3 regions of the Bradyrhizobium sp. USDA 4011 genome follow, and region 2 is predicted to be linked to each of the others. Evidence: predicted binding sites of a transcription regulator. Region 2 holds the regulator's gene; each other region holds the start of a gene.

Region 1 (7,964 bases), 3.5 Mb from region 2:
AGAGCAGCAGCCAGCCGCGGCGCCGACCGAAGACCTGCGTGAACAGCGGCACGTGCAGCGCGTCGACCAGTGGCGCCCAGAGGAATTTCAGCGTGTAGGGCGTGCCGATCAGCGCGAGCAGCCCGATGGTGCCGAGATCGACCCCGGCTTCCTTCATCCAAACCTGCAGCGTCGAGCCCGATAGTGCCAGCGGCAGGCCCGAGGAGAAGCCCAGCAGCAACACGATCAGCACCCGCGGCTGCAAATACACCGCGAAGCTGTCGCGCCACGAGGTGGGGGCGGGCTTTGGTTCCGGCCTTGCAGTCGCGTCCGACGTCGCTTCAGGTGCTGTCATAGATGAGGTGTTACCAGATTCGGCAGCAAAAAGACTGTCATCGCCCGGCGGGTGACGACACCGAAAGCTTGGCGCGGATGCCACATCGGTGTCGTCCCTGCGAAAGCAGGGACCCATAACCACCAATGGTGATTGGTGGGCGATGTCGGAACGACGAGCCCCTTCAACAACGAAAGCCGCGGCGTATGGGTCCCTGCTTTCGCAGGGACGACAGGTGGAGATAATCTGGTTCCCACCTTCGTCTGTCGTCGACCGGCTTCACCGGGCCGCGGTCAAGTCGGACGATGACCGCGATTATGCGGTGAAATCGCGGTTCGACACTCACTCCCCCGCCTGCAGTTTGCGCGGGGCAGGGAACAGCTCGGGCGCGCTGGGTTTCACGAACCGCGGCACCTCGATCGGGGTCTCGGACTTGCTGAAGTCGAGTTCCTCGATGCGGCCGGCGCGCTTCTCGATCTTGTCGGCCGAGATCAGGATCTGCCTGACGTCCTCGTTGACCTGGCCGAAGTGATTTTGCAGCTTGAGCACGCGCTCGCGCAGGCGACCGAGATCGTCGCCGAGATGCATCACCTCGTTGCGGATCTGGTCGGCGGCGTCGCGGATGCGGGCGTCCTTCAGGATCTGCTGCATCACCTGGATCGCCAGCATCAAGAGCGAGGGCGACACCAGCACGACGCGGGCGCGATAGGCCTTCTGGACCACGTCGTCGAAGCCGTCATGGATTTCGGCGTAGACCGATTCCGACGGCACGAACATCAGCGCGGTGTCCTGGGTCTCGCCCGGGATGAGGTATTTCTCCGCGATGTCGCTGACATGCTTCAGCACGTCGGCGCGCAGCCGCTGGCTGGCGAATTTGCGTTCCTCGTCGCTGCGCGCGTCGTGCAGCGCGGTCATGGCCTCCAGCGGAAACTTCGCGTCGATGCAGAGCGGGCGTTGGTCGGGCAGGAACACGACGCAGTCCGGCCGCTTGCCCGTGGTCAGCGTGTACTGGAACTCGAACGAGCCCTTCGGCATGCCGTCCTGGACGATCGCCTCCATCCGCGCCTGGCCGAAGGCGCCGCGCGATTGCTTGTTGGCGAGCACGTCGCGCAAGGTCGTGACCTGGGTGGTGAGCTCGTTGAGGTTCTTGTGCGCGTGATCGATGATGCCGAGCCGCTCATGCAGCACGCGCAGCGAATCCATCGTGTTGCGCGTGGTCTGTTCCATCGATTGGACGACCCGGTGGGTCACCGAATCCAGCCGCTCGTTGACGGCACGGGCCATCTCGGCCTGACGGCCGGCCAGTGCCTGCCCCATCGCGTCGACCCGTCCCGAGGCCTCGCTCTGGGCCCGTAGCATGTCGGCGAGCCGCTCCTCCAGCTCGTCGGCGCGAACGGCCTGGGCCATCGCGAGTTCCGCGCCGCGCCGGCTGGCGCGCGCAATCACCACGGCGATGGCGAGCAGCAGGATCAGCGCCAGCGCGCCAAGGCCGATCAACGCGTCGGAGACACGGACGGGGAGGTCGCCAATCGTGAGCAGAATCTCGTTCATGCCATCAGTTGTAGCCGATTCGGCACCGTCATCGAACGAAAAGGGAACATTTATGGTAAACCCTCCCTTAAATTTCCTGGTTAACGTTGCGTGAAGAAACGTGGTTAAGGCCGCCTTAACCGGTTCCTGAGCGCATTGACCCCATGAAGTCAGCAGCTTAAATCGCCGCCATGGCATTACGAGAAATCATCATCCTGCCGGACAAGCAGTTGCGTCTGGTGTCGAAACCGATCGAGAAGGTGACGCCGGAGATCCGCAAGCTCGCCGACGACATGCTCGAGACCATGTATGACGCGCCCGGCATTGGGCTGGCGGCGATCCAGGTCGCGCAGCCGCTGCGGCTGATCACCATGGACCTCGCCAGGCGCGACGATAACGGCGAGACCACGCCGCAGCCGCGGGTGTTCATCAACCCGGAGATCATCTCGCATTCGGAAGAGCTGTCGGTCTACGAAGAGGGCTGCCTGTCGATCCCCGAATATTACGAGGAGGTCGAGCGCCCGGCGCGGGTCCGTCTGCGCTTCACCGACCTCGACGGCAAGCTGCACGAGGAGGATGCCGAGGGGCTCTACGCCACCTGCATCCAGCACGAGATCGACCATCTCAACGGTGTGCTGTTCGTGGACTATCTGTCGAAGCTGAAGCGCGACCGCGTTTTCAAGAAATTCGAGAAGGCCGCCAAGCGCGCGGCGGAGTGACGCAGTCGCTTCCCTGGACGCGCCATGGCCGGGCTTGACCCGGCCATCCACGTCTTGCTTCGCTGATACGAAAGACGTGGATGCCCGGGGCCTCTGATGCGAAGACGCGCTTCGCGCTTGAGCCCGTGCATAACGGAGCACTCCAAATGCCATCGAGCCCTGTCTGATGCCTCTCCGTCTGATCTTCATGGGCACGCCCGACTTCGCGGTGCCGACGCTGCTGGAGCTGGTGGCCCATGGCCACGAGGTCGTGGCGGTCTATACCCGCGCGCCGAAGCCGGGCGGGCGGCGCGGCCTGCAGTTGCAGCCGACGCCGGTCGAGCAGGAGGCGCGCCGCCTCGGCATTCCCGTGCTGACGCCGAAGACGCTGAAGACGCCGGAGGCGCTCGAGGAATTTCGCGCGCATGACGCCGATGCAGCCGTCGTGGTCGCCTATGGCATGATCCTGCCGCAAGCGATTCTCGACGCGCCGAAGCTCGGCTGCTTCAACCTGCATGCCTCGCTATTGCCGCGCTGGCGCGGCGCCGCGCCGATCAACCGCGCCATCATGGCGGGCGACGCCGAAAGCGGCGTGATGGTGATGAAGATGGATGTCGGCCTCGACACCGGCGACGTCGCGATGGTCGAGCGGCTGCCGATCTCCGACAGCATGACGGCATCCGACCTGCACGACGCGCTGGCGCCGCTCGGCGCCGATCTGATGGTGCGCGCGATGGGCGCGCTGCAGCGTGGCGGGTTGCAGCTGACGAAGCAGAGCGAAGACGGCGTCACCTACGCCGCCAAGATCGAGAAGGCCGAGGCGCGGATCGACTGGAAGCAGCCGGCGCGTGCGGTGCTGCGGCACATTCACGGGCTTTCGCCGTTCCCCGGCGCCTGGTGCGAGCTCGTAGGCGAGGGCGAGCCGGTGCGGCTGAAAATCCTGCGCTGCGAACTGGCGAAAGGCGCGGGCGAACCGGGCGATGTGCTCGACGACAATCTTGCGATCGCCTGCGGCGATGGCGCAATCCGGATCCTCGAATTGCAGCGCGCCGGCAAGGCGCCGATGAAGGCGGCGGATTTTTTGCGCGGCACGCCGCTGAAGCCGCCGGCGCGGCTCGCCTGATGCCGCGCTACAAGCTCACCATCGAATATGACGGGACGCCGTTCTCCGGCTGGCAGATTCAGGACAATGCACCGACCGTGCAGGGCGCGCTGGAGACGGCGGTCAAGGCGATCTGCGGCGAGGACGTGCGCGTCCATGGCGCAGGGCGTACCGATGCCGGCGTGCATGCGCGCGGCCAGGTCGCGCATTGCGACGTCGCCAAGCATTTCCCGCCCGGCCGCTTTCGCGACGGGCTGAACGCGCATTTGCGGCCCAATCCGATCGGCGTGCTGGCGGCCGACATCGTGCCCGACGATTTCGAGGCGCGGTTCTCGGCGATCAAGCGGCACTATCTCTATCGCATCACCAACACCCGCGCGAACCTCGCGCTCGACATCGGTCGCGTCTGGCGCGTGCCGCGTGCGCTCGATGCCGACGCGATGCACAAGGCGGCGCAGCGGCTGCTCGGCAAGCACGATTTCACCACCTTTCGCGACACCGAGTGCCAGGCCAAGTCGCCGGAGAAGACGCTCGATCAGCTCGACGTCACGCGCGAGGGCGATGCCATCAACATCGTGACGTCGGCGCGCTCGTTCCTGCACAGCCAGGTGCGCTCGATGGTGGGATCGCTGGTCTGGGTCGGCGAGGGCCGCTGGAGCGCGGACGATCTCTTTGGTGCGCTCGCCGCCCGCAACCGTGCCGCCTGCGGCCCCGTCGCGCCGCCGGAGGGGCTATATCTGGTGCGGGTGGACTACTAGCGGCCCCAATCCCTACTGTGCATGGGGTTGTTTTCGATGTTCTTGTCCAGCCGAGCGGCTGGATCACGCAAAATACCTGTCCAGCACGCCCCGATAGATCCGCGTCAGCTTCTCCAGGTCAGCCACCGGCGTGCGCTCGTCGATCTGGTGCATGGTCTGGCCGACCAAGCCGAACTCGATCACCGGGCAATAGCTCGAGATGAAGCGCGCATCCGAGGTGCCGCCCGAGGTCGACAGCTCCGGCTTGCGGCCGGTGACCTCCTCGATCGCGGCGACCGCGAGGTCGGTGAACGGCCCGGGCTGGGTGACGAACACGTTGGAGTTCGACGGTTGCCAGTCGATATGGGCGCGGATGCGGTTGCCGCAGGCCCTCGCCAGTCGTGCGTCGACCAGCTGCCGCAGGCTCTCCTGGGTGTGGTTGTCGTTGTAGCGGATGTTGAATTTCGCCCGCGCCTGGCCGGGGATCACATTGCTCGCGGTGTTGCCGACATCGACGGTGGTGAATTCGAGGTTGCTGGCCTGGAATTGCGCGCTGCCGTGATCGAGCGGCTCGTCGCTCAGCGCGACGATCAGCCGCGAGATATCCGGTACGGGATTCGAGGCGCGGTGCGGATAGGCGACGTGGCCCTGCACGCCATCGACGATGAGCGTGCCGGATTGCGAGCCGCGCCGGCCGATCTTGATCGTGTCGCCGAGCACCTCGACATTGGAGGGCTCGCCGAGCACGCAATGGTCGAATTTTTCGCCGCGCTCGGCGCACCATTTCAACAGCTTGACGGTGCCGTTGATCGAGACGTCTTCCTCGTCCCCGGTGATCAGGAAGGAGATCGAGCCGTTTGCCTTGCCAGCATGATCCCGCAGATATTGCAGCACCGCGGCGACGCTGCAGGCGATGCCGCCCTTCATGTCGACGGCGCCGCGGCCGTAGAGATAGCCGTCCTTGACCTCGCCAGAGAACGCGCCGAGCGTCCACGCCGCCTCATCGCCGGGCGGCACCACGTCGGTATGGCCGGCAAAGGTGATGTGCGGCGCGGAAGTGCCGATGCGGGCGTAGAGATTGTCGACATCGGCCGTGCCAGGCTCGGAGAAGGTCACGCGATGGACGTCGAAGCCTGCGCTTTTCAGCAAATTTTCGAGAACGCCAAGCGCGCCGGCGTCGGCCGGGGTGACGGAGGGGCAGCGAACCAGATCGCGGGTAATCGAGACGGCATCGGTCATGCGCCTCGCTTAACACGTCACACCGCGGGTGGACCAGCTTTGTACCGCATCATTCGAGCTCGCTCTGTTGATCCCAGCCGTGCCTGGAGCGCGACCCACTGTCGCGGTTGCCGCCTCGGCTCACATGGGTTTTTCCAAGCGGATTGGGACCGTAGCGATTCGGGTAGCGGGTGCCGGGCAGAAACGCGAGCTCGATGAAGCCCCAGACATAGGGCACGAAGACGACCGCGCCCGCGGCCATCAGCCAGTAGGAACCATCGGCGTCAGACGGAATCTGGTTCGATCAGTCCCGCAGCAGCTCGTTGATGCTGGTCTTGGCGCGGGTGCGCTCGTCGACGCGCTTGACGATCACGGCGCAGGCGGTGGCTGGGCCCGGCTGGCCGTTCTTCAGCGGCTTGGCCGGCAGGGTGCCCGGCACCACGACGGCATATTCCGGGACTTCGCCGACGAAGATCTCGCCGGTCTCGCGGTCGACGATCTTGGTGGACGCGCCGAGGAACACGCCCATCGACAGCACCGCGCCCTTGCGCACGATCACGCCTTCGGCGACCTCGCTGCGCGCGCCGATGAAGCAGTCGTCCTCGACGATCACGGGCTCGGCCTGCAGCGGCTCGAGCACGCCGCCGATGCCGACGCCGCCGGAAATGTGCACGCGCTTGCCGATCTGGGCGCAGGAGCCGACCGTCGACCAGGTGTCGATCATGGTGGCTTCATCGACATAGGCGCCGAGATTGACGAAGGAGGGCATCAGCACGACGTTGCGGGCGATGAAGGCGGAGCGGCGCACGATCGCGCCCGGCACGGCGCGGAAGCCGGCGTCGCGAAAGCGGTTCTCGCCCCAGCCCTCGAACTTCGAGGGCACCTTGTCCCACCACGAGGCCTTGCCCGGGCCGCCCGCGATCTGGCCCATGTCGTTGAGGCGGAACGAGAGCAGCACCGCCTTCTTCAGCCACTGATTGACCTTCCACTTGCCGCTGGCCTCGCGCTCGGCGACGCGGGCCTCGCCCTTGTCGAGCAGCTCCAGCGCGTGGTCGACGGCCTCGCGGACCTCGCCCTTGGTCGAGGTCGAGATGCCTTCGCGGGCGTCGAACGCGGTGTTGACGGTGGTTTCGAGGGCGGACAGCGACATCGGGACAATCCTTGGGCGTATCGGGGATATGACGGGAATTTTGCAGGGCTTTTTCGGAATTTGGGGCCATGGAGTCAAGGCAAACCCCACCGCGTCCTGGCTCCCGTGCGCAATTGCGCACCAGGCCGGGACGACACCCGAGGCTACCGCTTCCGATCGAGCCGCTGCAAGAACCCGGTGAGATCGTCCGTGACATGGTCGACATAAGCGGCGTCGCGGCCTTCGAGCTCCCAGGTCTCGCGCACCACTTCCTGGCTGCCGTCGGGCACCACCAGCACGGTGGTCATGCCGAGCTCATGCGGCACCACCAAATTGCGCGCGAGGTCCTCGAACATCGCGGCCTTCGCCGGGTCGACGTCGTGAAGCCTGAGGAACTTCTGATAGGTCTGCGGCGCCGGTTTCGGCTCGAGATCGGCGGCGATGATGTCGAACACGCCGTCGAAATGGTGGCCGATGCCGAGCCGGCCGAGCACCGCGTCGACATGGTCGACCGAGCCGTTGGTCAGGATCAGCTTGCGCCCCGGCAGCTTGGCGATCGCAGCGCCCATCGCCGGATTCGGCTGCAGCGGCGAGTGGTCGATCTTGTGCACATAGGCTAGATAGTCGTCCGCCTGCACGCCGTGCTCGGTCATCATGCCGCGCATCGTGGTGCCGTAGCGCAGGTAATAGTCCTTCTGCAGCCGCCGCGCTTCCTCGGGCGAGATCTTCAGCCAGTTGCCGACGAACTCGCCGATCCGTGCATCGACCTGCTGCCACAGATTGACGTGATGCGGGTACAGCGTGTTGTCGAGGTCGAACACCCAGGTCTCGACATGGCCGAAGCTGCGGGGAGTTTTCATGTTATCTTTCCGTCGTCGTCCTGGCGAAAGCCAGGACCCATACCGCGTGATCCATCAAATGAAGCGCGGTGCCAATACCGCGCAACGGTCGGTCACTACCAGTCTTCGCCAAATGATTGCCTGTGGTAATGGGTCCTGGCTTTCGCCAGGACGACGGTGATCCATGTGGCGCCACTGTCTTCATCACGGCATCGCAAAGCGCAGCGTCTTGCCGCCGCTGGTCATGTCGACCGTGGTGAAGCCGAGCGCGGTGAGGCCGCGGGTGGCGCAGTCGCCCTGCTCGTTGACCTCGAACTTGCTTTCGCGGGTGCAGAGCTGGACCGCGCCGCCCCAGTTCAGCGGCTTGTCCTTGATGCGGATGGCGCGGTTGTCGCCGT
Region 2 (7,964 bases):
TGCGCGCAGCCCCGGCGCCGCAGGGTCCGCGGCGCAAAGAAAGGCCCCAGCGAGGGGGTACACGCTGAGGCCAGAGCAACTTGATCACACCATCCTAGACCTCGCCCTGGCGCTTTCCTTTGCTCCTTTGGAGTACCGGATTCATACGGATCGAAGACTGAACCTTATTGCTCGCTCGCGCGTATCGATAACGCCAGGATTTTGCCATTCCTCCTGGGGCTAGAACCAACGCCGCCCGTCGTATTTCAATGCGGGCGGCGTTGCGCGTTTCTGGCCTGGAACGCGAGGGCTGACATTGAGGAAAGTTCCCGGCTGGAACCGGAACGGATAACAGCCGACGTGAGTTGGAGAGCATGATCTTGAAGGATGGAGCGTCATCGCCGTGAGCCGAAAAACCCTGCAGGCACGTTCGGAGCAGGCGCTCGTCGTCGTCATTCTCAGCACCGGCGCGCTCATCGCCTACCTCGGCTTGGCGCTTTCCAGGATCTGAGAGGTCTGCCCGGCAAGCAGCAGGCCGCTTGACGCACCGAAAGCGCGCAAGGTCCAATCATTGATTTGCCCGACGGCGCAAGCCCCGCGATAAAGATGTTTCGCTCTTTCAGAAGTACGGCCTACTGTATGCTTCGCCCGTCTCACCCGATCGAGGGGCGCTTCGCGATCGTCACGAACGTGGGTCGAGATGCGGAGGACGCGCAGTGTGCAACTGACGAGTGCCCATGAAGCGGCTCCCGTTACACCTGTGGTCATACCCCGAGCTCTCTGCCTTTACGCCGCGGCCTCTCGGCTCGAGCACCAGCGCCTGTGGAATACTTGATCGCCCGCATGCGCGCGGGTGATGACACTGCGTGAGAATGGACCGAGCGGGGCCAACGTCAGCACCTTGGTCGCGTGCCTGCCGCACAAATCGGGGACATTGCCGCCCGCCCGCAATTCTCGTACACGGTTTCACGCAATGACCTCGCAACTCTCCCCCGATTCCGTCGACGTGCTGCTGTTCGATATCGGCCGCGTCGTGCTCGACATCGACTTCGAGAAGGTGATGGCGCACTGGGCGCAGCATGCCGGCTGCGCGCCGGCCGACCTCGCCACGCGCTTTGTCGTCGACGACAGCTTCAAGCATCACGAGATCGGCCGGATCGACGATGCGGCGTTCTTCGAAAACCTGCGCCGGACGCTCGGCATCAACCTCACCCATACGCAGTTTCTGGAAGGCTGGAATGCGATCTTCACCGGCGAGATGCCGGGGATTGCCCCCCTGCTCGCCACCGCCGCCAGGCGGATGCCGCTCTACGCCTTTTCCAACACCAATCCGGCCCACGTCGCGCATTTCTCGGTCATCCATGCCGAGCTGCTCAGCCATTTCCGTACCGTCTTCCTGTCCTCGACGATCGGCTTTCGGAAACCCGACGCCGAGGCCTACGATCATGTGGTAAGGGAGATTGGTGTGCCGGCGTCGCGGATCCTGTTCTTCGACGACCTGGCCGCCAACATCGAGGGCGCGCGGGCGCGCGGCCTTCATGCCATCCACGTGACATCGACGGATGACGTGGCGAGGGCTCTGACTGCACTTGGTATTGAACATTTGGATTGAAGGAGCTCCGAGCGTGGCCCTGATGCCGGTTGCCGATGCCCTGTCCGCCGTCCTCGCCGGCGCCGAACCGCTGCCGGAGGAGATGGTCGCGCTCGATGCCGCCTACCACCGCACCCTGGCCCGCGACCTCGCCGCCCGGCGCACCCAGCCGCCGCAGCCGATGTCGGCGATGGACGGCTACGCCGTGCGCGCGGCCGACGCTGGTGTTCTGAAGGCCCGGCTCAGGGTGATCGGCGAAGTCGCCGCCGGCCGGCCGTTCGAGCGCACGGTCGGCGCCGGCGAAGCGGTGCGGATCTTCACCGGCGGCGTGATCCCCGATGGCGCCGACGCCGTCATCATCCAGGAAGACACCGCCGTCGACGGCGATCACATCACGATCAGCGAGGCCGCAACCGCCGGGCGGCACATCCGCCCGGCCGGCGTCGATTTCCGTGAAGGCGACGTGCTGCTCGCGGCCGGCAGCCGCCTCTCCGATCGCGCGCTGTCGCTTGCGGCCGCCATGAACCATCCGGAGTTCGCGGTGCACCGCCGTCCCAAGGTCGCGGTGCTGGCGACCGGCGACGAACTGGTGATGCCGGGCTCGGCGCCCGGCCCTGGCCAGATCGTCTATTCCAACGGCTATGCGCTGCGTGCGCTGGCGCGCGCCGAAGGCGCCGAAACCGTCGATCTCGGGATTGCCGCCGACACTGTGGAGGCCACCACCGCCGGTATCCGCCGGGCCCGCGAGACCGGTGCCGACATCCTGATCACGACCGGCGGCGCCTCGGTCGGCGACCACGACCTGGTCAAGCAGTCGCTTGAGGCCGAGGGCGTCGAGATGGCGTTCTGGCGGATCGCGATGCGGCCCGGCAAGCCGATGATGCATGGCCGGCTCGGCGCGATGCGGGTGATCGGCCTGCCCGGCAATCCGGTGTCCTCCTATGTCTGCGCCTTCCTGTTTCTGGTGCCGTTGATTCGGGCGCTAAGCGGGCGAAAGACCGTCCATCACGTCCGTGCCAGCGCCCTGCTCGGCCGCGACCTCGCCGCCAACGACCAGCGCGAGGACTATCTGCGCGCGCGCCTCGAGGAGCGCGCGGACGGCACGCTGATCGCAACGCCTGTGATGCAGCAGGACTCGTCGCTGCTCGGGAATCTCGCTGCGGCACAGGCACTTCTCGTGCGTCCGCCGTTTGCGCCTGCCGCCGGCAAAGGCAGCGAATGCGAGATCCTGATGCTGCCTGAGTGAGGCTCGCACAGCCCGCGGATTGTGCGTTGCCGGATGCGTTCACCGGAAATTAAGTGGTTGCGGAACACATATCGAACATATAGTGTCCGTTCATGATTTGTTTCGAGTACTGGTGTGTACAAATGGGAGGCCGCGAGGGAGCGCTTGTGATGAGCACCGTGCTCCTGAGGACTGGCCCCGCCTGAAAAGTCTCGGAATCGAACGACGCTACCAACCGGGGGAATACTCGAGATGCTCACGCGCAAACAGTACGAACTTCTGCGTTTCATCAATGAACGTCTGAAAGAGGCCGGCGTACCGCCCTCGTTCGACGAGATGAAGGATGCGCTCGACCTGCGCTCGAAGTCCGGAATCCACCGCCTGATCACTGCGCTGGAAGAGCGCGGCTTCATCCGCCGCCTGCCCAACCGCGCCCGCGCCATCGAGGTCATCAAGCTGCCAGAACTCTCGGCCGGCGGCGGCAACGGCCGCCGCGGCTTTACCCCGAGCGTGATCGAAGGCACCCTCGGCAAGCGCACCAGCACGCCGCCGGTCACCGAGGACGACGGCAACCGTCCGGTCGCGGTCCCCGTGATGGGCCGGATCGCCGCCGGTACGCCCATCGAGGCGCTGCAGACCCGTAGCCACACCATCAGCGTACCGCCCGACATGCTAGGCTCCGGCGAGCACTATGCGCTGGAAGTGCGCGGCGACTCGATGGTTGATGCCGGCATCCTCGACGGCGACATGGCGCTGATCCAGCGCAACGACGTCGCCAACACCGGCGACATCGTGGTGGCGCTGATCGACGAGGAGGAAGCCACCCTGAAGCGCTTCCGCCGCCGCGGCGCATCAATCGCTCTGGAGCCGGCCAACACCGCCTATGAAGTGCGCATCCTGCCGCCGAACCGGGTCCGCATCCAGGGCAAGCTGATCGGCCTCTATCGCAAATACTGAATTTCCAAATACTTGCGGCGGCCGGGAACGAGCGACACATCGGATCGTTCCTTGAATGATAGCGTAACGTGCTGTTTGCCCGATGCGCTCCGATACCTCTCACGCAGCGTCGCGTGTTTGTGATCGGAGGCGTTGGGCGACCAGTCGTACAATCGCCCAGAAACGAGGAGACACTCGTTCGCTATCGTCCACTCTGGTAGAGGCCCTATGCCTCAAGGAGAGGCACTGGTCGCTACCTCGATTAGAGGAGCCATCCGATGTGTGACTACAGTCTGCACGCCGTGGCGTCGCGCCCCGCCATTGTTGGAGAGACGCTAATCACCACGACTTTCCGCGGGACGTCGACCCGCGGCTTTGCTTCGGAGACCGATCCCACTGTCGCGGTCTGCATGCTGCCGGGCACCGAGCTCGCTTTCGCCGAGAACGTTCGCTACGACAGCCGCTGGATCTGGACCAAGACGATGAACTTCCGCGTCGGCGTGTTCAACGAAGTCGAGCCCGACGTTCCCGATCGCCATCATGACGCGGTCGAATTCCCCGACGGCAGCCATGTGCTGGTGACCCAGCTCGTCGAGGGACAACGTGTCAGCGTGCTGCAATTGCCGGCACTGCATCCGCTGGTCGAGCAGAAGCCGAAGGTTGTGGAGCGGCGGCCCTCCGCATTTGCGTCGCTGTTTTTGGGTTGAGCGCATCGTCGCCGCGGAATGAGCTGTTCAGCGGCGGATGACCTAAGCGATTTCGAGCGACCCCGGACGTCGGGTTCCGGGGCGCGGTTGGAGAATTGCGTCGGCGCGCGCCTTGGCGCATCATCGGGCACGGAGGACGTGCGTGGTGGTCGACAAGGTCACATGGCAAAAGGCTGGACGCGTCACGGAGCCGGGCCGCTACATGTTCCGGTTCGGCTGGCTGACGGTGACGGCTGACGACCTGAAGGTCTGGGAGCATTTCCCCGAGGCTTCCTTCACCCTCGTCAAGAAGCCTGACGCCGGCCCCGACTCCGACGAATACCATCTCGGCCTGTTCGAGCTGCCGACCGGCCCCTCACCCGACAACGGCTAATCCTCGCCCTGCAAATCGGTCTCGGCCGGCGTCGCATCGACGGCGGGCCGCGGAGCGCTGGCGGGCGCGCGCAGCGTCGTCTCGCTCTCGCCATCGCCGGGAACCGCTGGCGACCACGGCCGGTCGATCCCTCCGGGCTTGACCGCATCGATGGCGTAGCCGTCCCTGATGCGCCGCAGCACCAGCGCGCCGTGGCGCCGCAGCCGCTCGGCTTCGATCACCGAGGCCGCGCAGTCCCGCGGTGCCGGCCGCGCGGTCACGATCAGTGCCGCACGGTCGCAGTCGTCGGCCAACGCCTCCGGCCGGCTCGCCAGCGCGACGAAGGCGCCGCCCGGCCCTTGGGTCACGCAGCCGCTCGGATCGCACGAGACGCCCTCGCCGAGCGAGGAATCCGTGGCAGTCCGCGCGTCAGCATCCGCCGCCAGCCACTCCTTGACGAGGAAGGCGTCCTTCGCGCTGTGCATCAGATGCAACCGGCCGTCGCCGCCCCGCACCGCGACATTGCGGCCGTCGGCGGAGACCAGCACGTCCGGCTGCGGCACCCGCAACGCCCAGACCGATGCCGCCACCAGCAGCACCGCACCCGACCAGCGCAGCGGCGTCCGCAACAGTCCGAGCAGGACGAGGCCCGCGCTTGCGACGATCAGCGGCCCGATCCCGAACGCCGCCATCCGGCCGACCGCGCCCGGCAGCGCTGCGACCCATTGCGTCACCAGGATCATCCAGTCGATGCCGAACCCCATGATCGCCCAGAACACGCCGTCGAAGCCGAACGGCATTGCGAGCAGCCCGAGCAGGCCGGCCGGCATCACGACCGCCGACACCACCGGCATCGCCGCAAGGTTCGCGAGCAGCCCGTAGGGCGTCACGCGGTGGAAATGGAACGCGGCGTAGGGCGTCGTCGCGAGCCCCGCCACCAGCGAGGCCAGCATCAGCATCGTGAGCTCGCGCCCGCCCCACAGCGCAAGGCGCGCGGTCGCCGAATGATCGGGCGATGCCAGCAGGTTCGGCAGCCCGATCTGCACCAGCGCCACCAGCCCGAGCGTTGCCGCAAACGACATCTGAAAGCTCGGATGCACCAGCGCTTCCGGCGCGATCGCGAGCACGATCAGCGCCGCCACCGCCAGCGTGCGGAAGGTGATCGCGCGGCGGTCGACGATCACCGCGATCAGCACCACCGCCGTCATGAAGAACGACCGCTGGGTCGCGACCTCCGCCCCCGACAGCAGCAGGTAGAACGCCGCCGCCAGGAGCGCGGCCGCCGCCGCCCATTTCTTGATCGGGTGTCCGGCCGTCAGCGCGGGAAACAGCGCAAGCAGCGCTCGGATCGTGAAGAACACGACGCCGGCGACCACGGCCATGTGGTAGCCGGAGATCGACAGCACGTGGCCGAGGCCCGAGATGAACATCGCGTCGTTGACCGGCGTCGTGATCGCATCGCGCCGGCCGGTGAGCAGCGCGGTTGCGATCGCGCGCTGATCCCCATCGAGCGTGGTGCGGATGCGCGCGTCGATGGCATCGCGCAGCCACTGCATGAAGGCGGCATAACGCAGCGCAAGACCGCCGGTCGCCGGCGGCTCCCTGGCCTTCACCGCGCCCATCACGAAGCCGGATGCGCCGATACCCTGGAAATAGAGATCGCGGCCAAAATCATAGGAGCCCGGCCGCTGCGGCCCGAGCCGCGGCATCAGCCGCGCCTTCAATTCGACGAAGCTGCCGACCTCGGGCGCGGTGCCCTTCTTCACCGAGAGCCTGACGCGCTCGAGTGTTGGCACCTCGCGCTGGCTTTCCATCGACACGACGCGCAGCACGAAGCGGTCGGATTTCTCCCTGATGTCGCGTGTCTCGACGAAGCCGGTCAGTGCCACGGAAAATATCGGCCGCGCCAGCACGCCATGGGCGATCCGCGCGGTCTTCCACGTCGCCATCGCAAAGCCCGCGGCGACCGCCGCCAGCATCACGACGGCGGGAAACACGCTGCGCCGCCGCAGCAGGAGCGCCACCAGGCAGAGCGCGATTGCGACGACGGACGCGACCGACAGCACCGGCTCATGCTCGGCCGCGAAATAGAACGCAATGCCGGTGCCGAACGCCACCGGTACCCACGGCAACAGCCGCCCAGCCCCCGTCTCCGCATGTGCCCATTGCCGCAATGTCTCGACGAGAGGCCGCCAGATGCTGGCGCGCACCGGAATATAGCCACCGACCGGCGCAGCCGCGCGTGGCGGCCACGTCCCCGCGTAGCCGCGTCTGCCGCCCGGCGTCGTGCCCTGCTCCGCCATTCCGCTTGCGATCCCTGCCGGGGGCAAGGCTAGCGGAAGCTGCGGCCTGATCGCTAGCGGAACGGATCGAGAATACGGGACCGGCCAGCCGGGATACCAGGACCGACCTGCGTCACGGCTCCCGGCGGCAGGCCGCCGCCGGTGCCTGCGTCAAACCGATCGAGCCGAAAGTCTCATTAGGTGCCGATCCCATCGGGACTAGACTGTGCTGATGCCTCCACTCCCGGACAGACGGGGATGAGGTGGCAACGGCTCGCGGCACTGAAGGCCGCTGGAGCTCTTCTCAGGTGGCCCAAAACTCCCCTGAGATCGGGCGTTGCGGACAAACTCGCAAATCTCGCCTGCAACGCCGCGCACCACGCGCACGCCGCGAGCGGATCGAGCGCTGAAAAACGCGAAGAGTAGCGTTTGCAATTGATAGGAGCAGCACATGGCAATTCAAGTACCGAGCGATTTTCGTCGCGTGATTGTCGCTGCGTCAGTGGGAAACATCATTGAATGGTACGACTTCTACATTTTTGGCAGCCTGGCCGCAGTTCTGTCGGTCAAATTCTTTGAGCAATCCCACCCCGTCGCAGCCCTGCTGAGCACGATCGCGCTGTTCACCGCGGGATTCCTGATCCGTCCGCTGGGGGCTTTCCTGTTCGGATGGATGGGCGATCGGGTCGGCCGCAAATATACATTTCTCATTACGCTGAGCGGAATGGGACTGGGGACGGGCGCGATCGGACTGATCCCAACCTATCAGTCGATCGGCCTGACGGCCGCATTCGTTCTGTTCGGCTTGCGGATGATCCAGGGTCTCTGCCTGGGCGGCGAATATGGCGGCGCCATCACCTATGTCGCCGAGCATGTTCCGGACGACCGCCGC
Region 3 (7,964 bases), 4.5 Mb from region 2:
GGAAAATATGCCGTACAATATGTGCGTCTTCAAGCCTGAAGGATGTCCAGCGCTCGCTGAACTCCAGCTAAGGCACAAGTTTGAAGACCCCGTTGTTAAGATAATCGTCGAAGCAGCACGTCTTGCACTTCGCGGAAGCGCGTAGTTAGTGCCGGTGAAACAGTGGTCAAAATAGACATAGCTAAATGAGCGCGTCGCGCACGTATTCAATGCGCCGTCGGACCATCGCTCGGCTATTCGTGCCTTGTGATGTGTATCCCTTCAAATTTGAGTCATTCAGTAGCTGAGGCAATACGCCCGCACGTGGTTTGCCCTGTTGGAGCGCCAACGCCGTACCTACAACTACCGCCTCGTACAAGTTGATTGGAGTGCTATCGCGTCCCCTGATTATGCCGCGTGGCAGTTCTTGCCGTACGAATGCTAGAGTATTTGCGAATAGATCTATGAGGTCTTGCGAAGGTCCATTTGCGGCGTAGTCAAGCATGTATCTGTTCAGAAAGTCGCGGACACTGTGATCGAAATCTTCGTAGCCCTCTACGAAGGCAAAAAACCTAAGTACTGCTTCTTCGTACTCAGCGGACATCTGAGCGTCGCGGCTTCCACGAGACAATTTTAGCACAGCACGCAAGTCGGCATTTTGACTTAGCTGTCTCAGCAAGTTTTTGAACTCGCCACGATAGACAATATTTCGAATCTCTTGTTGATGGAGGCCGACGCCACCAGTGTTAAGCCGCTCAAACAAGTCAAATCGGACATTAAAGTCGCTGCGATCGTTCAGCGTCGTAACCCGCATGGGCCTGTTCAAAAAACCGGTTCGCACGGGCGCAGGCAGGTCAGCAAACGTTAGACCGTTCAGGTTTGACAGCTTGTCGAGTCCCGTCAATCGCAGCGGCTCGGAGCGCCCTATCTTTTGGAGGTTGCCCGGATTGCCATGGAAATGGAGTATTGTGCTCAAGCGTTGGACGCCGTCGACCACCTCCCATGACCCATCCGCCGCATTGACGGCCATGTAAAGGCTCGGGACCGGGATGCCCAAGAGAATGCTTTCTATTAATTCAGACTCCCGTGCCTCCTTCCAAACAAACTGACGTTGATATTCGGGAGCGATGTCTAAGCTCGTCGCCGTTGCGCAGTGTTTCGGACATGCGCGTAACAAAATCGAGCAATAGCGCTTCCAGCCGAGGTCTTGTTAATGAGACGCGACGCTCATCAGATTTCGCGTGCCTGAACCAAGTTGGATTTGTTGCTCGAAACTTCTGACAAACCGAGCGGCACACGGAAAAGAGGGCTACATAGAAAGCGGCCGCGATCCCCGATAGGTTATCTAGCTTGAGGCCACAATCTGAGATTGTCCAGGGCCCGACTAGGTGGGCGCAAATCGCTCCTTCGATGGAGCGGATATGCTTGGCGGTTTCAGGTCCAAACCACCCGAGCAGCGGTTCGTCCGCAGAAATGTCGCTCTCAGCATCGCGGAATGACAGAATGCTCTTGCAGATGGGAATCAAGCTATCGGCTTCAGTAACCGGTAAGAGCCGAGCTCTGCCAATTACAACCATGGCTGGATTCAGGTCGAGACCTACGCTCGATAAGCCGAGACTGGAGGCTGCATATGTCGTTGTGCCACTTCCGTTCCAGGGGTCCAACGTTAGCGAATTCGGAGGAAGGCCCGCCGAGGAAATGATCTTCGACGCGAATAGCTCAGGATATCCTGCATAATATGGGAAGAAACGCTCCCACGCGTCATTGGTTTGGACGGTCCTTTTGGGCCAAATGATATCGAGGTCCCTCGCGAGCACAGCTTCGTTTCCTGCGAATCCAACTAAGACACTTCTACGAAGTTTGCTTCTTTTCGGCCAGCCGGCCCGTAAGAAACTGAGACGCTGAGTGTAAACTCTCCGGATGGAGCGAGCCTTCCAACGTAGCCCTGCATCCACAAACAAAAACGGCCGGGTCATCCGACCCGGCCGTTCAAAACTCTCTTCGCGCTTTCCGCGTGTGCGGCCGCGCTCAGCTCGCCTTCTTCACGAACGCCGGCTTGCCGACCTTCTTCTCGATCGCGCGCTTGAGATCGAGGGCGCGGGGCGACAGCACGTCGGCCTTGGCCTTGAGCAGGTAGGCGTCGAGGCCGCCATTGTGGTCGACGCTCTTCAGCGCGTTGGTCGAGACGCGCAGGCGCACGTTGCGGCCGAGCGCGTCCGAGATGAAGGTCACGTTGGCCAGGTTCGGCAGGAAGCGCCGCTTGGTCTTGATGTTGGAGTGGCTCACCTTGTGGCCCGTCTGGGGGCCCTTGGCCGTCAGTTCGCAGCGCCGGGACATTACCAAAATCCTTATTGCATCCCCGCCTCTGGCGGCGCGTGCAATCACGCGGCCCGCGCGGGGGTTTTGAATTCGCGTCCATTTTCCAGGAACCGCGGGTGTATAGGGGGAGAATACCCGAGCGTCAAGATTATATCGCCGCATAACCGTCGCGGGAAATGGCGGTTCATAAGCGCTACCAGCCACTTAACGGCGGATATGGCAACCATATAAAGGGCGTATTCGGCTGCAAGTCTTGGTTCCATAACAGATGCGCGCGTTGTCCGGCCGAATTGAACGTCCAGATGGATGACGAAAGAGCGCCGATAGCAGGACCGTCAGGTAGGTTAAGTGACCACCGCCATTGCCCTTTTGCCCCCGCTCGGCCGGCTCGTCGGTCTGTGCGCCGGTGCCCTCTTGCTGTTTTGCGCCGAGCGCGCCAGCGCACAGGGGCGGCTCGACGCCCAGTATGAGGCGACGCTCGCCGGTATCCCGGTCGGCAAGGGCAGCTGGACCATCGAAATCGGCGACGACACCTTCTCGGCCTCGGCCCAGGGCGGCACCGCGGGCCTCCTGAAGGCATTCTCCGGCGGCAGCGGCTCGGGCGCCTCGCAGGGCCGCGTCGTCAACGGCGTGCTGGCCGCCACCTCCTACACCGCCACCACCACCACCTCGAAGAAGTCGGAGACCATCCGGATGGTGCTGGCGGCTGGCGGCATCAAGGAATCCACGATCGAGCCGGAGCCGCCGGTCGATGCCGACCGCCTGCCGGTGACCGAGGCGCAGAAGAAGAACGTGTTCGATCCGATGACCGGCTCGTTCCTGCGCGCGCCGGGCAATGCCGAATTGATGAGCCCGGATGTCTGCCGCACCGGCGCCGGCGTGTTCGACGGCCGCATGCGTTACGACCTCAAGCTCGACTTCAAGCGGGTCGAGATCGTGAAGGCCGAGCGCGGCTATCACGGCCCGGCGCTGGTCTGCGCGCTCTATTTCGTGCCGATCTCGGGCTACATCCCCGATCGCCCTGTCATCAAATATCTCGCCGCCCAGCGCAACATCGAGGTCGCCTTCGTGCCGATCGCGGGCACCCGCCTTCTGGTGCCGTTCCGCATGACGATCCCGACTCCGCTCGGCCCATGCCATGCTGGAAGCCACCTCGTTCGTCACCACAGCCGCGCCGCCGCGCGTGGCGAAGACGCAGTAAGGGTGAGCAGCGGAAGTGCTTGACCGTCATCCTGAGGAGCGCGCTCTTGCGCGCGTCTCGAAGGATCGACGGCCACCGGCCGGGCCGTGCATCCTTCGAGACACGCTTTGCGCTCCTCCAGCGACAAAGGCGAAGCCTTTGCGCGGGGCTGACGGGTCAGGGAAGGTGACCGGTTCAAGGAATGCAACAATCGTCATGGAATCCAGTTGACTCTTGTCCGCTTCTGATTCGACTCGGTCGCCTCTGGAATTTAAGGAATTCAGTCCGCATATCCCGTGCTTGTGGAGCCCTCTCAAACTTGATCTAGTGCCGCCGCCGTCAGCCTGCCCGAGATGTTGCGGTGAACGTTTCAGGCCTGGAATGGAGTCACCGATTCGGGCGCGATTCGTTCCGGACTCGTTCCGAAGCTTAAGGGTGGCGCGGAAAGCGTCGCATTGTGAGACAGATTCGCCTCAGATGATGCCCATGATCGATCAGTTTCTGGATTTCCGCGTCATTGCGAGGAGCGCAGCGACGAAGCAATCCATCGTGCCGACGCGCACGCGAAATGGATTGCTTCGCTTCGTTCGCAATGACGGCTGACAGCCGCCTTCAGTAAAGAAACAACTGCAAAATATGGCTTTCTCAACTTCGTTCGGAAATGACCGCGTGCCCGGCGCAGGCGTCACTGCGGTGCTGGGGCCGACCAACACCGGCAAGACGCATCTGGCGATCGAGCGCATGCTGGCGCATTCGTCCGGCCTGATCGGGCTGCCGCTGCGGCTGCTCGCGCGCGAGGTCTACAACAAAGTCGCGGCCCGCGCAGGCGTCGACAATGTCGCGCTGATCACCGGCGAGGAGAAGATCAAGCCGAAGGCGCCGCGCTTCTGGGTCTCGACCGTAGAAGCGATGCCGCGCGATCTCGATGTGTCGTTCCTCGCGGTCGACGAGATCCAGATCGCGGCCGATCTCGAACGCGGGCATGTGTTCACCGATCGCATGCTCAACCGCCGCGGCCGCGACGAGACGCTGCTGCTTGGGGCTGCGACCATGCGGCCGATCATCGAGCGGCTGCTGCCGGGCGCCTCGATCGTCACGCGGCCCAGGCTCTCGCAGCTCGAATTCGCCGGCGACCGCAAGATCACGCGGCAGCCGCGGCGCACCGCGATCGTCGCGTTCTCCGCCGATGAGGTCTACGCGATCGCCGAACTGATCCGACGCCAGCATGGCGGCGCGGCCGTGGTGCTGGGCTCGCTCTCGCCCCGCACACGCAATGCGCAGGTCGAGATGTTCCAGAACGGCGACGTCGATTACCTCGTCGCCACCGACGCGGTCGGCATGGGGCTCAATCTCGACGTCGATCACGTCGCCTTCGCCTCCGACCGCAAATATGACGGCTACCAGTTCCGTCGGCTGACGCCGGCCGAATTCGCCCAGATCGCGGGCCGTGCCGGGCGCGCCACGCGCAACGGCACCTTCGGCACCACCGGCCGCTGCGCGCCGTTCGAGCCGGAGCTCGTCAATGCGCTGCAGAACCACACCTTCGACAGCGTCAAGATGCTGCAATGGCGCAACGCCAGGCTCGATTTCGCCTCGCTCGGCGCGTTGCAGGTGTCGCTGGCGCTGACGCCCAATCATGAGGCACTGACGCGGGCCCCGGTGGCCGAGGACCTGCGCGTGCTCGAACACGTCGCGCGCGACGCCGAGGTGCGCGAATTCGCGCATGGTTCGGCCGCGGTGGAGCGGCTGTGGGAGGCCTGCCAGGTTCCGGACTACCGAAAGCTGTCGCCGGCCGCCCATGCCGAACTCGTGACCACGCTGTATGGCTTCCTGATGCAAAAGGGGCGTATCCCTGATGCATGGTTTGCCGCCCAGGTCGACCAGGCCAACCGGACTGACGGCGATATCGACACGCTATCGGGCCGGATCGCGCAGATCCGGACCTGGACCTTCGTTGCCAACCGGCCCGACTGGCTCTACGACCCGGAGCACTGGCAGGGGATCACGCGCGATCTCGAAAATAAATTGTCCGATGCGCTGCATGAACGGCTCACGGAGCGTTTCGTTGACAGGCGGACCAGTGTATTGATGCGCCGCCTGCGGGAGAACTCAGTTTTGAATACGGAAATTGGCAAGACCGGTGAAGTGATCGTGGAAGGCCACGTGATAGGCCGGCTCGATGGTTTCACCTTCGCACCTGATGCGGCCGAGGCCGGCAGCGACGCCAAGGCGCTGCAAGCCGCCGCCCAGCAGGTGCTGGCGCGCGAGATCGATACGCGTGCCGAGAAACTGGGCGCCGCCCCCGACGAGCAGTTCGTGCTGACCTCCGACGGCACCATCCGCTGGACCGGCGATGCGGTGGCCAAGCTGGTGGCCGCCGACGACGCGCTGCATCCGCGGCTGCGCATCATTTCCGACGAGCGGCTGACCGGCGCCTCGCGCGAAGCCGTGCAGACCAGGCTCGATCTCTGGCTCAAGACGCATATCGAGAAGCTGCTCGGGCCGCTGTTCGAACTGTCCAAGGCCGAGGATATCCAGGGCATCGCCCGCGGCATCGCCTTCCAGCTCGTCGAGGCGCTCGGCGTGCTCGAGCGCAGCAAGATCGCCGCCGAGATGAAGGATCTCGACCAGCCCTCGCGCGCCGCGCTGCGCAAATACGGCGTGCGCTTCGGTGCCTATCACATCTATTTCCCGCAGCTCCTGAAGCCCGCGGCGCGCTCGCTGGCCTCGCTGCTGTGGGCCGAGAAGCAGAGCAATGTCGACATGGGCGCGCTGTCGAATGTGCAGCATCTCGCCTCCAGCGGCCGCACCTCGTTCCCGGTCGACAAGGCCCTGCCGCGCGACGGCTATCGCGTGCTCGGCTATCGCCAGTGCGGCGAGCGCGCGGTGCGCGTCGACATTCTCGAGCGGCTCGCCGATCTGATCCGTCCGGCGCTTGCCTGGCGCGAGACCTCGCCGGGCGAGAAGCCCGCCGGAGCGTTCGATGGCCGCGGCTTTGTCGTCACGCAGGCGATGACCTCGCTGACCGGCTCCGCCGGAGAGGACTTTGCCTCGATCCTGCGCGCGCTCGGCTACCGCATGGACCGCCGCCCGCCGCTGCCGCCGAAGGCTGTCGAGGTTGCGCCTGCTGAGGCCACCGAGACCGTTGCCGCCGAGACGCCACCGGTTGAGGCGACTTCGGACGCGGCCGCGGACGTGCCGGTCGATGCCGCGGTCGTGGCGGATGCGCCGGAAGCCGCCGCTGCGCCTGAGGCCGAAGCCGCCGCCGATCAGCCGGTGTCCGGCGTTCCCGCGCCGTCGGCCGCGCTGCTGCCCGATGTCGGCTTTGCCGAGGTGGTCGCCAGCGAAGCGACGCCGGTGGTGCTCGAGACCCAGCAGGATGCCGTCGTCGAGCGCGCCGCGCCGGTCGATGAGCCCGCTGTTGCCGAAGAGCCGGCTGCTGAAGCCCCCGTTGCTGAAGTGCCGGCCGAGCCCGCGCCTGCGGTGGAAGCCGCTGCGAAGACGCCGCCTGAAGCCGTTGCCGCAGAGGCTCCGTCAGAGCCCGCCGCCGAAGCGCCTGCGGAGACCGCGAGCGCTGACGCCGTGCCCGCCGAGGCCGCTCCCGCCGCCGCGGAAACGCCGGCTGAGCCGCAAATGGTCGAAGTCTGGCGGCCCGGCGGCCGCTCCGACGAGCGCCGTCCGCATCATCGCGGTCACGACCGCAACCGCGGCCGTCACCAGAACAAGCCCGCCGAGGGCGCGCAGGCTGCCGAAGGCGGCGGCGAGGGCGAAAAGCGCGAGCATCATCGCCGGCCGCGCCGCCACCGGGATTTCCGCGTTCCGCGTCCAGGCGCGCCCGCTGACGGCGCTGCGCCGGCCGCTGCCGCGCCGGCCGATGGCGCGCCGCGCGAGGACAAGGGCCAACGCCGCGAGCGTTTTGAAGGCAAGGGCCGCGATCGCGACAATGAGCGTCGCCGCGACAACAAGTTCGGCGGCGGCGATCGCAAGGGCGGTGATCGTGACCGCGGCGGCCGCGATTTCGGCAAGGGCGGCCGCGACAAGCGCGAGGGCGGCCCGTCGCATCGGCCCTATGCGTCGAGCGCGCCGCGCGAGCGCGACCGTCCGATCGATCCGAACTCGCCGTTCGCCAAGCTCGCTGCCCTGAAGGAGCAACTCGCCGGCCGGAAGGAATAATCTAACCCTTGGTCCAGTTCTTGGTCTGACGCTTGGACAGACAGCGGCTCGACAAATGGCTGTGGCACGCGCGGGTCGTGAAGGCCCGCACCGGCGCGGCTGAGCTCGTCGCATCAGGTCATGTCCGCATCAACGGCACGCGCGAGAAATCGCCGGGCCATGCGGTGAAGGCGGGCGACGTGATCACCGTCGCGCTCGACAACAGCGTCCGCGTGCTGAAGGTCGCGGGCTTCGCCGAGCGGCGCGGCGATGCCAGTTCGGCGCGCGTGCTGTACGAAGATTTGCAGGCCGGCAATTTGCAGCCCGGTAAGGA

The links. The regulator LexA, encoded in region 2, represses DNA repair genes until DNA is damaged. The targets are predictions, from matches to a motif close to TGTTCNNNNTGTGTTCNG.
Region 1: a site for LexA is predicted at 1,896-1,913, ahead of ACVW1C_RS22410 (DNA recombination protein RmuC). Genes of this name have one in related genera too.
Region 3: a site for LexA is predicted at 3,886-3,903, ahead of ACVW1C_RS17535 (helicase-related protein). Genes of this name have one in related genera too.

What each region holds. Positions count from the first base shown of each region.
Region 1 is NZ_JBSSGG010000001.1:4,781,741-4,789,704, forward strand. Features, by position in the region: gene ACVW1C_RS22405 (AmpG family muropeptide MFS transporter) at 1-334, opposite strand, end outside; gene ACVW1C_RS22410 (DNA recombination protein RmuC) at 656-1,864, opposite strand; gene def (peptide deformylase) at 2,035-2,562, shown strand; gene fmt (methionyl-tRNA formyltransferase) at 2,729-3,664, shown strand; gene truA (tRNA pseudouridine(38-40) synthase TruA) at 3,664-4,401, shown strand; gene dapE (succinyl-diaminopimelate desuccinylase) at 4,465-5,619, opposite strand; gene ACVW1C_RS22435 (hypothetical protein) at 5,669-5,860, opposite strand; gene dapD (2,3,4,5-tetrahydropyridine-2,6-dicarboxylate N-succinyltransferase) at 5,903-6,748, opposite strand; gene ACVW1C_RS22445 (pyrimidine 5'-nucleotidase) at 6,892-7,587, opposite strand; gene ACVW1C_RS22450 (DUF1036 domain-containing protein) at 7,771-7,964, opposite strand, start outside.
Region 2 is NZ_JBSSGG010000001.1:8,293,485-8,301,448, reverse strand. Features, by position in the region: gene ACVW1C_RS39450 (HAD family hydrolase) at 953-1,591, shown strand; gene ACVW1C_RS39445 (molybdopterin molybdotransferase MoeA) at 1,605-2,816, shown strand; gene lexA (transcriptional repressor LexA) at 3,048-3,752, shown strand; gene ACVW1C_RS39435 (hypothetical protein) at 4,010-4,438, shown strand; gene ACVW1C_RS39430 (hypothetical protein) at 4,584-4,811, shown strand; gene ACVW1C_RS39425 (ComEC/Rec2 family competence protein) at 4,808-7,093, opposite strand; gene ACVW1C_RS39420 (MFS transporter) at 7,524-7,964, shown strand, end outside.
Region 3 is NZ_JBSSGG010000001.1:3,751,178-3,759,141, reverse strand. Features, by position in the region: gene ACVW1C_RS17555 (DUF262 domain-containing protein) at 182-1,156, opposite strand; gene ACVW1C_RS17550 (DNA methyltransferase) at 1,056-1,955, opposite strand; gene rpmB (50S ribosomal protein L28) at 2,008-2,316, opposite strand; partial or broken gene ACVW1C_RS17540 (DUF3108 domain-containing protein) at 2,668-3,499, shown strand; gene ACVW1C_RS17535 (helicase-related protein) at 4,115-7,651, shown strand; gene ACVW1C_RS17530 (RNA-binding S4 domain-containing protein) at 7,684-7,964, shown strand, end outside.